2 regions of the Ramlibacter sp. GCM10027632 genome follow, and region 1 is predicted to be linked to the other one. Evidence: predicted binding sites of a transcription regulator. Region 1 holds the regulator's gene; the other holds the start of a gene.
The links. The regulator FNR, encoded in region 1, switches genes on or off when oxygen is low (the NO sensors DNR and NnrR bind a similar motif). The targets are predictions, from matches to a motif close to TTGATNNNNATCAA.

Region 1 (4,924 bases):
TGGTCACCAGGCCCTGGCGCGCCAGCTCCTCCATCTGCGCCATCTCGGGCGCGAAGTAGCGGCGGAAGTCGATCATCCAGGCCAGCTCGATGGACTCGAACAGCACCTGGCCCTGGCACATGAGGGCCATGATCACCGCGCGGCGCGTGAGGTCGTCGCGGTTCACCGCGAGGCCGCGCGTCACGGGCAGCTGGCCCTGGTCGATCAGGTCGGTCCACTCCTCCAGCGTCTTGGCGTTCTGGCTGTAGGTGGCGCCGACGCGGCCGATGGCGGAGACGCCCAGGCCGATCAGGTCGCAGTCGGGCTGGGTGCTGTAGCCCTGGAAGTTGCGGTGCAGGCGGCCCTGGCGCTTGGCCACGGCCAGCGGGTCGTCGGGCAGCGCGAAGTGGTCCATGCCCACGTAGACATAGCCCTCCTTCTCGAAGGCGGCCAGCGCCGAGGCCAGCATGCCGACCTTGCTGGCGCCCGAGGGCAGGTCGATGGCGATGATGCGCCGCTGCGGCTTGAAGCGCTCCGGCAGGTGCGCGTAGGCATAGAGCGCGATGCGGTCGGGCCGCAGCTGCGCCACCTGCGACAGCGTGCGCGCGAACGACTCCGAGGTCTGCTTCGGCAGGCCGTAGATCAGGTCCACGTTGACCGACTCGAAGCCGATGCGGCGCGCCTCGTCCACCAGCGCGAAGACCTGCTCCACGGGCTGGATGCGGTGCACCGCCTTCTGCACGTCGGGGTCGAAGTCCTGCACGCCGAAGCTGACGCGGTTGAAGCCCAGGTCGGCCAGCGCCTGCAGGCGGGTGGCGTCCACCGTGCGCGGGTCGACCTCGATCGAATACTCGCCGCCGGGCACCAGCGCGAAGTTGGCGCGCAGCATGGCCATGAGCTGGCCCAGCTCGGCGTCGCTGAGGAAGGTGGGCGTGCCGCCGCCCAGGTGCAGTTGGCTCACCGACTGCCCGCGCCCGAGTTCGGCGACATGCAGGGCCACCTCGCGCGCCAGGTACTCGAGGTACTCCGCGCCGCGCTCATGGTGCTTGGTGATGATCTTGTTGCAGGCGCAGTAGTAGCACAGGGACGCGCAGAACGGGATGTGCACGTAGATCGACAGCGGCAGGGACGAGGGCTGCTGCCCGCGCTGGCGCAGGGCCTGCGCGTAATCGCCGGCGGTGAACGCCTCGACGAACCGGTCGGCCGTGGGGTAGGAGGTGTAGCGCGGCCCGTTGATGTCGAAGCGCTGCAACAGCTCGGGCGAGATGGTGTTCATGGCGTCCTGCGGATTCCTCAGCGGGTGACGAGCACCGGCACCGGCGATTGCGCGACGACCTTCGCGGCCACGCTGCCCAGCACTACGCGGGCGATGCCGGTGCGGCCGTGCGAGCCGATGACGATGAGGTCGGCCTGGGTGTCGCGGGCGGTCTCGAGCAGGCCCTCGATGACCGAGACATCCTCGACGAGGCGGGTGACCAGGGGCACCGGGGCGCCGCCCTCGGCCGACATGCGGGCCACGCGGGCATGGGCCTCGGCGCCGTGCACGCGCGCAGCCTCCATGTAGGCGTTGAAGCCCATGGGGTTGGCCTCGCCGATGCCCAGGTAGGGATAAGGGTCGACCACGTAGAGCGCGGTCAGCGTCGCCCCATGGGTGCGGGCGAGGGAAATGGCCAGCGTGGCGGCGTGGTCCGAGGCGGCCGAGCCGTCGGTGGCCAGGAGGATGCGCTTGAACATGGTGTGACCTCTCAGGGGAAGTGACGTGTTGGCGGATGATGCGACGGGATGCTCCCGCCGTGGTTGATTCGGGTCAATTGACAGGTCGCTTGCAGGCCACAGAATCGGCTCCATCTGACCGTATCGCCCCGACTGAAAGGCCCGACGACCATGACCACCTTCCAAGCCGAGATGACGCCCCGCTTCCAGCAGCTGCTCGAGCGGCGCGAGGCCGAGCTGCGCGCGTTGCTGGCCGAGGAATCGGCCCGCGACCAGGCCGAGGCGCAGGCGCGCGAGCCGGGCGAAGCGGTGACCGACTTCAAGGACCTGGCCGACGCCGAGACCAGCACCGCGGTGCACGAGATGCAGCACACGCACGCGGTGCAGGAACTCGAGGCGGTGCAGGCGGCGCTGCTGCGGCTGGCGCGCGGCCAGTACGGCCAGTGCCTGGCGTGCGGCGAGCCCATCGAGCTGCGCCGGCTGGAGGCGCTGCCGACGGCGCTGCGTTGCATCCGCTGCCAGTCGCTGGCCGAGACCGCCTGAGCCAAGCTCAGTGCACCCGGCTGTCGAAGGCCCGTCCCAGGGCCTCGAGGTCGAGGATGCGGATGTGGCGCTTGTCCACCTCCAGCAGGCGCTGCTGCTGGAAGGCCGAGAACGTGCGGCTCACCGTCTCCAGCTTCATGCCCAGGTAGCTGCCGATCTCGGCGCGCGACATGCGCAGGTGGAACTCGCTGGCCGAGTAACCGCGCGCCTTCAGGCGCTGCGAGAGGTTCAGCAGGAAGGCCGCCAGGCGCTCCTCGGCGTTCATGCTCCCGAGCAGCATCATCAGGCTGTGCTCACGCACGATCTCGCGGCTCATGAGGCGGGCCATCAGCATCTGGATGTCGGCGCTGCCGCTGGCCAGCTCGCTCAGGTGGGTGTAGGGGATGGCGCAGACCTCGGCATCCTCCAGCGCGGTGGCGGCGCTGGCGTGGCGGCCGTGGGCGACGCCGTCCAGGCCCATCAGCTCCCCGGCCATGTGGAAGCCGGAGACCTGCTCGCGGCCGTCCACCAGCATCAGGCTGGACTTGAAGGTGCCGCTGCGCACCGCGTAGATGAACTGGAACTTGTCCCCCCCGCGATAGAGCTCCTCGCCGGTGCGCACGCGGCGGCGGCCGAAGCGCAGGCCGTCCAGGCGCTGCAGGTCCGCGCCGCTGAGGCCGCAGGGCAGGCACAGGTCCTTCAGGTGGCAGTTGGAGCACAGGGTCTTGAGCGGCGCGGCGCCGCAGCCGGCGCCCTCCGAAGACTCCGTCACGGAGCGGCGCGGCACGACGCGGACGGGAGCGATGGCGTGTTCGTGGTTCATGCGGGGGTCTCTCTCGTGGGGTGTTCAGTGATGGACGCGGCTGCCGGCATCGGCGATCGCGTCGGGCAGCTGCTCGAAGTCGCTGCTCTTGTCCAGGAAGCTCGCGGCGCCCTCGCCGAGGTAGCGCTTGCGGTAGGCGGGCGCGGCGTTGTTGCTGAAGACGACGAAGGCGATGCCCGGGGCCGCCTCGCGCACCGCCTTGAGCACCTGCAGGCCCGTGCCGCCCTCGAGCTGGACATCGAGCACGACCACCTCCGGCCGGCTGGCCAGGATGCCCTCGATGCAGCCTTGCGGCGTGGCCGCCTCGCCGACGACCTCCATGTCGTGCTCGCCGAGCAGGTTGGCCACGCGCGAGCGGATCGGGCCGGAGTCGTCGGCCAGGAAGACGCGGGGATGGGAGCTGGGTGCCATGGACGTGACTGTGCCGCGTCCGCCGGCTCTTGCCCATCAGTAAGAGCTGAATTGCTGGCTAGGAATCGTCTGGAACGCGGCCTAGGACTCGTCCTAGGCCGCCAGGGCGGCGCTCAGATCTCGGTGGCGTCCGCCAGCCCGTGCTTGATGGCGTAGCGCACCAGGTCGCTGGGGTTGCCCAGGCCCAGCTTGTGCATCAGGTTGGATTTGTGGGTGCTCACTGTCTTGACCGACAGGCTCATGCGCTCGGCGATCGCGGTGACCGAGGCGCCGGCCACGAGCTGCTGGAACACCTCGAACTCGCGGGCCGACAGCGCCTCGTGGGGCGCCGCCTCGCGGCCCGGCATGGCCCCCAGGGCCAGCTGCTGGGCCACCTCGGCGGTGACGTAGGCGCCGCCGTCGGCGATCTTGCGCAGCGCCTGCTCCAGCTCGGCGGGCGCGCTTTCCTTGGTCAGGTAGCCGCTGGCGCCGGACTTGATGGCCCGCACCGCGTACTGGGTCTCGTGGTGCATGGACAGCACCAGGATGCGCACGCGCGGCCGCTCGGCCTTCACCAGCTTGATCAGCTCCATGCCGCTGCGCCCGGGCATGGACAGGTCCAGCACCAGCAGGTCGAACTCGGCCTCGCGCACCCGCTGCAGCACCTGGGCGCCGTCGGCGGCCTCGCCCACCACCTGGAAATCGGGCACGCGCGCGAGGATGCCCTTGAGGCCCTCGCGCACGATGGCGTGGTCATCGGCCAGGACGACGCGGATCATGTGCCGGCCCCCTGCCCCGCCGGCGCCGGGATGCGCGCCGCGACCCGCGTGCCCTCGCCCGGGGTGGACTCGATGGACATCGTGCCCTCCAGCAGCTGGGCCCGCTCGCGCAGGCCGATCAGTCCCAGCGACTGCGGCTTGCGGCCGGCGCCGGTGTCGAAGCCGACGCCGTCGTCGCGCACCTCGATCACGATCTGCCGGCCAGCGCGCGCCACGCGCACCCACACGGTCCGCGCCCGGGCATGCTTGGCGACGTTGGCCAGAGACTCCTGCACGATGCGGAAGACGGCCGTGGCGTAGGGCTCCTCCAGTTCGAGGGACTCGTCGAGGTCCAGCTCGCAGTGCACGCCATGGCGCTGCGTGAAGCTCTGGGCCAGCCACTCGATGGCGGGCACCAGGCCCAGGTCGTCCAGCACCAGCGGGCGCAGGTCGGCGGCGATGCGGCGGGTGGCGGCGACGCTGGCGTCCAGCATCTGCAGCATGCCGCTGACCTTGGCCGCCGCAGCCTCGGGGTCGCGGGCCAGGTGGTCGCGCAGCCAGATGGCGTCCATCTTGAGCGCGGTCAGGGACTGCGCGAGCTCGTCGTGCAGCTCGCGCGCGACCCGGCTCTTCTCCTGCTCGCGGATGGCGGAGGCCTCGGTGGCGAAGCGCGCCAGGTCCTGCCGCGCCCGCATCCGCTCGGTGACGTCACGCAGGATCACGGAGAAGACCTTGCCGT
Region 2 (4,924 bases), on a different contig from region 1:
TGCTGGAGGTGGTGAGCAGCAGCGTGTAGCCGTCGGCGGCGGCCTTGGCCGCGATGTCCGAGCCGATGGTGCCGCCGGCGCCGGGCTTGTTGTCGACGACGATGCTGGTGCCCAGGCGCTCGCCGAGCTTGCCGGCGACGGCGCGGGCGAAGATGTCGGTGGCGCCGCCGGCCGGGAACGGCACGACCAGGCGGATCGGCTTGGCAGGATAGGTCTCGGCCCAGGCGGGTGACGAGGCGAGCGCCGCGGCGGAGGCGGCCAGGAGGAGGCTGCGTCGGGTGGTCATCGCGCGATTATCTGCGCCCGCCCACGCGCCGCGTGACGCCTCGGGCACAGCCTAGAATGCCCGTCGATGACGCTCCCTTGCCGCGCCGGCATCCGGCCCCACTGACCGCCATGAAGACGCAGGACATCGAGCCCTTCTTCGCCACCCTGCGGGCCGCCAACCCGCACCCGGTCACCGAGCTGGAATACACCAGCGTGTTCGAGCTGCTCGCCGCGGTGCTGCTGTCGGCGCAGGCCACCGACGTGGGCGTGAACAAGGCCACGCGCCGGCTGTTCCCGGTGGCGGGCACGCCGCAGGCCATGCTGGACCTGGGGCTGGAGCGGCTGGAGGGCTACATCAAGACCATCGGCCTGTACCGCACCAAGGCACGCAACCTGCTGGAGACCTGCCGCATCCTGGTGGAGCGGCACCAGGGCCGCGTGCCCGCCACGCGCGAGGCGCTGGAGGCCCTGCCCGGCGTGGGCCGCAAGACGGCCAACGTGGTGCTGAACGTGGCTTTCGGCCAGCCCACCATGGCGGTGGACACGCACATCTTCCGCGTCAGCAACCGCACCGGCCTGGCGCCCGGCAAGAACCCGCTGCAGGTGGAACTGGCGCTGGAACGGCGCGTGCCGGCGGCCTATGCGGTGGACTCCCACCACTGGCTGATCCTGCATGGCCGCTACGTGTGCCAGGCGCGCACGCCGCGCTGCTGGGAGTGCGCGGTCGCCCGCTACTGCGACTTCAAGCCCAAGACGCCGGCGCCCGCCGGCAAGCGCTGAGGCACCGGCCGGTGTTCACCGTCTTCGTGCTGTGCGTGGGTGCCTCGCTGGGCGCGCTGGCACGGTGGCAGTTGGCCCTGTGGCTGAACACCGGCGGCACCTGGGTGCCCCTGGGCACGCTGGCCGCCAACCTGGCCGGCGGCTGGCTGATCGGCCTGCTGGTGGGGGTGTTCCAGGCCCTGCCGCACCTGGACCCGGCCTGGCGGCTGGCGCTGGTCACCGGCTTCCTGGGCGCCCTGACCACCTTCTCCACCTTCTCCGCGGAGACGGTGCAGCTGCTGCAGTCCGAGCGCTTCGGCCAGGCCCTGGCCCTGGCGGCGATGCACCTGGCCGGCTCGCTGGCCCTCACCTGGGTGGGGCTGCGGATGGCGCGCTGGGTGATGGCCTGAGGCCTGAGGCCTGAGGCCTGAGGCCTGAGGCCTGAGGCCCGAGGCCTGAGGCCTGAGGCCTGAGGCCCGCGCCGGGCGCCAGGCCCACGCGCCCCGGCCAGGCGCCTCAGTGCGTGATGGTCACCAGCACGCTGCACGGCGCGTGCTCGATCAGCGCGCCCGACACCGAGCCGCGCCACCAGCGGGCGGCCCAGCTGTCCAGGTGCTTGTGGCCCACCACGATCAGGTCGGCCCCGGCCTTGCGGGCGGCGCGGGTGATCTCCTCCACCGCCTCGCCCTGGGCCACCTCGCCGGTGGCCTTGAAGCCGGCGGCCTCCAGGCGCTTGATGCCGTCCTGCAGGATGCCCTCGAACTTCTTGCGCTCGCGCGTCTCCAGCTCGGCGTCGTAGACGCCGCCCTCCAGGCCGACGAAGGCCAGGGTCGAGGGCATCACCGCCACGAGCACGATGCCGGCCTGGTTCCACTGCGCCACCTCGCAGGCATCGAGCAGGGCCCGCTGGCCTGCCTCGCTGCCGTCGTATGCCATCAGGATCTTCTTGTACATGCTGCCTCCTACCGGGTTGGTGATGCTTCCAGCATAGACCCCGGCCTGTGGGAGAGGCAACCTGCCCGCAACAGGTGTAAACGCCAGTAGGCGCACGGCTTGATCGGGGTCAACGGTCCGCCCCGGCGGCGGACCCGGCCGGCGCGCTCAGTCGAGCAGCCCGCGCAGGACGCCGGGCGCGACATGGCGATCGAGGCAGGCCGCCAGGCCGTCGAACACGTCGTCCAGGGTCGGCACGTTCGCACCGAACAGCGCGCGCAGCACGCCCGGGTCCTCGAGCAGTCCGTGCAGGTAGACGCCCAGCACCCGCCCCGTGGCGTCGCACCAGCCCAGGCCGCCGGGCAGCACCGGCAGGCCGGCGCCCATGCCCGGGTGTTGCGCCGTGCGGCCGTGGCGGATCTCGTAGCCGCGCACGCGCAGGCCGGACAGCGCCTGCCACGGCCCCGGCACCGCAGCGAACACCGCCTCGGTGCGGCGCACGCGCTTGTCCGGCTCGAACAGGGTGACCACCGGCAGCAGGCCCAGGCCGGGCGCGTTGCCGTCGATGCCGTGCGGGTCGACCAGGGCCTCGCCGAGCATCTGCAGGCCGCCGCAGATGCCCAGCACGCGGCCGCCGGCCGCGGCATGCGCGGCGATGGCGGCATCCAGGCCCTGGGCGCGCAGCCAGGCCAGGTCGCCGCTGGTGTGCTTGGAGCCGGGCAGGACCACCCAGTCGGCCCCCTGCAGCTGGCGCGGCTCGCGCGCCCACGCCAGCTGCACGCCGGGCAGCCGGCGCAGGGGCTGGAATTCGTCGAGGTTGCTGATGCGCGGGTAGGCGATGACGGCGATGCGCGTGCCGCCGGGGGCCCAGCCGGCGGCGCCGCCGGCCCACCCCTCCCACATCCCGTCCTCCTCCGGCAGGCCGTGGTCACGCCACATCGGCAGGGTGGCCACGGTGGGCACGCCGGTGCGCGCCTGCAGCATCCCGGGGCCGGGCTCGAGCAGGGCCGGGTCGCCCCGGAAGCGATTGAGGACGAAGCCGCGGATGCGCGCGCGCTCGGCGGCCTCCAGCAGCGCCCAGGTGCCGTACAGGTGGGCGAAGGCGCCACCGCGGTCGATGTCGGCGACCAGCAGGCAGCGCGCGTCGGCATGGTCGGCGGTGCGCAGGTTGACGTAGTCGCAGTCACGCAGGTTGATCTCGGCGGGCGAGCCGGCGCCCTCGATGACCACGACATCGTTCTCGGCGCGCAGCGCGTCGAGCGCGCGGGCCACGTGGGGCCAGACCGCCGCGCTGCGCTCGCGCCAGGGCATGGCGGTGAGCGCGGCGTCCACCTGCCCGAGCAGCACGAACTGGCTGTGCGTGTCCCGCTCGGGCTTGAGCAGCACCGGGTTCATGCGCACCTCGGGCGTGCGGCGCGCCGCCAGGGCCTGGAAGTACTGCGCGCTGCCGATCTCGCCGCCCTCGGCGACGCGCGCGTTGTTGCTCATGTTCTGCGCCTTGAAGGGCGCGACGCGCAGGCCCTGGCCGGCATACCACCGGCACAGTGCGGTGGCGAGCCAGCTCTTGCCGGCGCCGCTGGTGGCGCCCCAGACCATCACGCAGCGGGCGGTCATGCGGGCCCCTGCGCCTGGCGCGGCGCACGCGGGCCCCGGGCGGCACGGCGCGGCGCGTTCACCCCAGGTCCTCCACCGGCAGCGCCACCCAGGCGCGGCCCACCGGGTGCACCGCGATGCGCTGGCCGAAGGCCGCTTCGACCGCGCGGTGCGTGGCGGGCGCGTCGCAGGCCCCCTGGTGCGCGATGCGCCCCTCGACGATGACGACGAGTTCGTCCGCATGCAGCGCCATGTTCAGTTCGTGCAGCACGGTGACGGCGGTGCCGCCGCCGCGCACGTGCTCGCGCACCAGTGCCAGCCAGTCGGCCTGGTGCGGCGGGTCGAGGTTGGCCAGCGGCTCGTCCATCAGCAGGATCGGCGCCTGCACCGCCAGCGCCCGCGCCAGCAGCACGCGCTGGCGTTCGCCGCCCGAGAGCTGGCCCAGGGCACGGGACCGCCACTCCCAGCTGCCGGTGCGGCGCATGGCCTCCTCCACCGCCGCGAGGTCGCGGGCCGAGGGGCCGGCCAGCCAGCCCTGGTGCGGCAGGCGCCCGAGCATCACGACATCCTGCGCCCGCAGGTCGCCGCCGCCCGGCTCCTGCTGCCCCAGCCAGGCGAGCAGCCGGCCGCGCTCGCGCGCCGGCAGGCCGGCCGGGTCGCGCCCCAGCCAGGCCACCTCGCCGCGCGCGGGCAGCAGCCGCGCCAGCGACTTGAGCAGCGTGGTCTTGCCCGCGCCGTTGGGGCCGACCAGGGCGGTCCAGCGGCCGGCGGGCAGGCGCAGGTCGAGGCCATGCAGCACCTCGCGCCCGTCGAGGGCGACGCGCAGGCCGGCGCAGGCCAGCGCCGCGCTCACAGCGGCCTCCGGTGCATCAGCCACAGCAGGTAGCCGCCGCCCAGGACGGCGGTGACCGCGCCCACCGGCAGCTCCTGCGGCGCCACCAGCCAGCGCCCGAGGACATCGGCCGCGACCAGCAGCGCACCGCCGGCCAGGGCCGCCAGCGGCAGCAGCCAGGCATGGGTGGGCCGCACCGCCGAGCGCACCAGGTGCGGCGCGACCAGGCCGATGAAGGCGATCAGGCCCACCTGGGCGACCGCCGCGGCGGTGGCCAGGGCCAGGATGGCGACCAGCGCCACCCGCACCGGGCCCAGGGCCACGCCCAGGCTGGCGGCAGTGGACTCGCCGAGGGAGAGCGCGTCCAGCGCGCGGCTGCAGCCCAGGGCCACGGCCAGGGCGGCGGCCAGGGCCAGCGCGAGCAGCTGCACCGCGCCCCAGCCGAGGAAACCGGTGGTGCCGAGCATGAAGCCCTGCATCGCGCGCAGGGCCTCCGGCACGCGGAACAGGACCAGCGCCGCCAGCGCGCCGAGCACCATG

Region 2: ACFQZY_RS00790 (universal stress protein) is a predicted target of FNR. The motif match lies at 2,080-2,093, and genes of this name have one in related genera.

The regions. Positions count from the first base shown of each region.
Region 1 is NZ_JBHTGW010000002.1:430,826-435,749, reverse strand. It holds gene hemN (oxygen-independent coproporphyrinogen III oxidase) at 1-1,255, opposite strand, end outside; gene ACFQZY_RS05505 (universal stress protein) at 1,273-1,713, opposite strand; gene ACFQZY_RS05500 (TraR/DksA family transcriptional regulator) at 1,864-2,235, shown strand; gene fnr (fumarate/nitrate reduction transcriptional regulator Fnr) at 2,243-3,037, opposite strand; gene ACFQZY_RS05490 (response regulator transcription factor) at 3,062-3,448, opposite strand; gene ACFQZY_RS05485 (response regulator) at 3,562-4,206, opposite strand; gene ACFQZY_RS05480 (PAS domain-containing sensor histidine kinase) at 4,203-4,924, opposite strand, start outside.
Region 2 is NZ_JBHTGW010000001.1:165,568-170,491, forward strand. It holds gene ACFQZY_RS00775 (Bug family tripartite tricarboxylate transporter substrate binding protein) at 1-286, opposite strand, end outside; gene nth (endonuclease III) at 397-1,047, shown strand; gene crcB (fluoride efflux transporter CrcB) at 1,059-1,436, shown strand; gene ACFQZY_RS00790 (universal stress protein) at 1,543-1,980, opposite strand; gene ACFQZY_RS00795 (cobyric acid synthase) at 2,128-3,573, opposite strand; gene ACFQZY_RS00800 (ABC transporter ATP-binding protein) at 3,632-4,405, opposite strand; gene ACFQZY_RS00805 (FecCD family ABC transporter permease) at 4,402-4,924, opposite strand, start outside.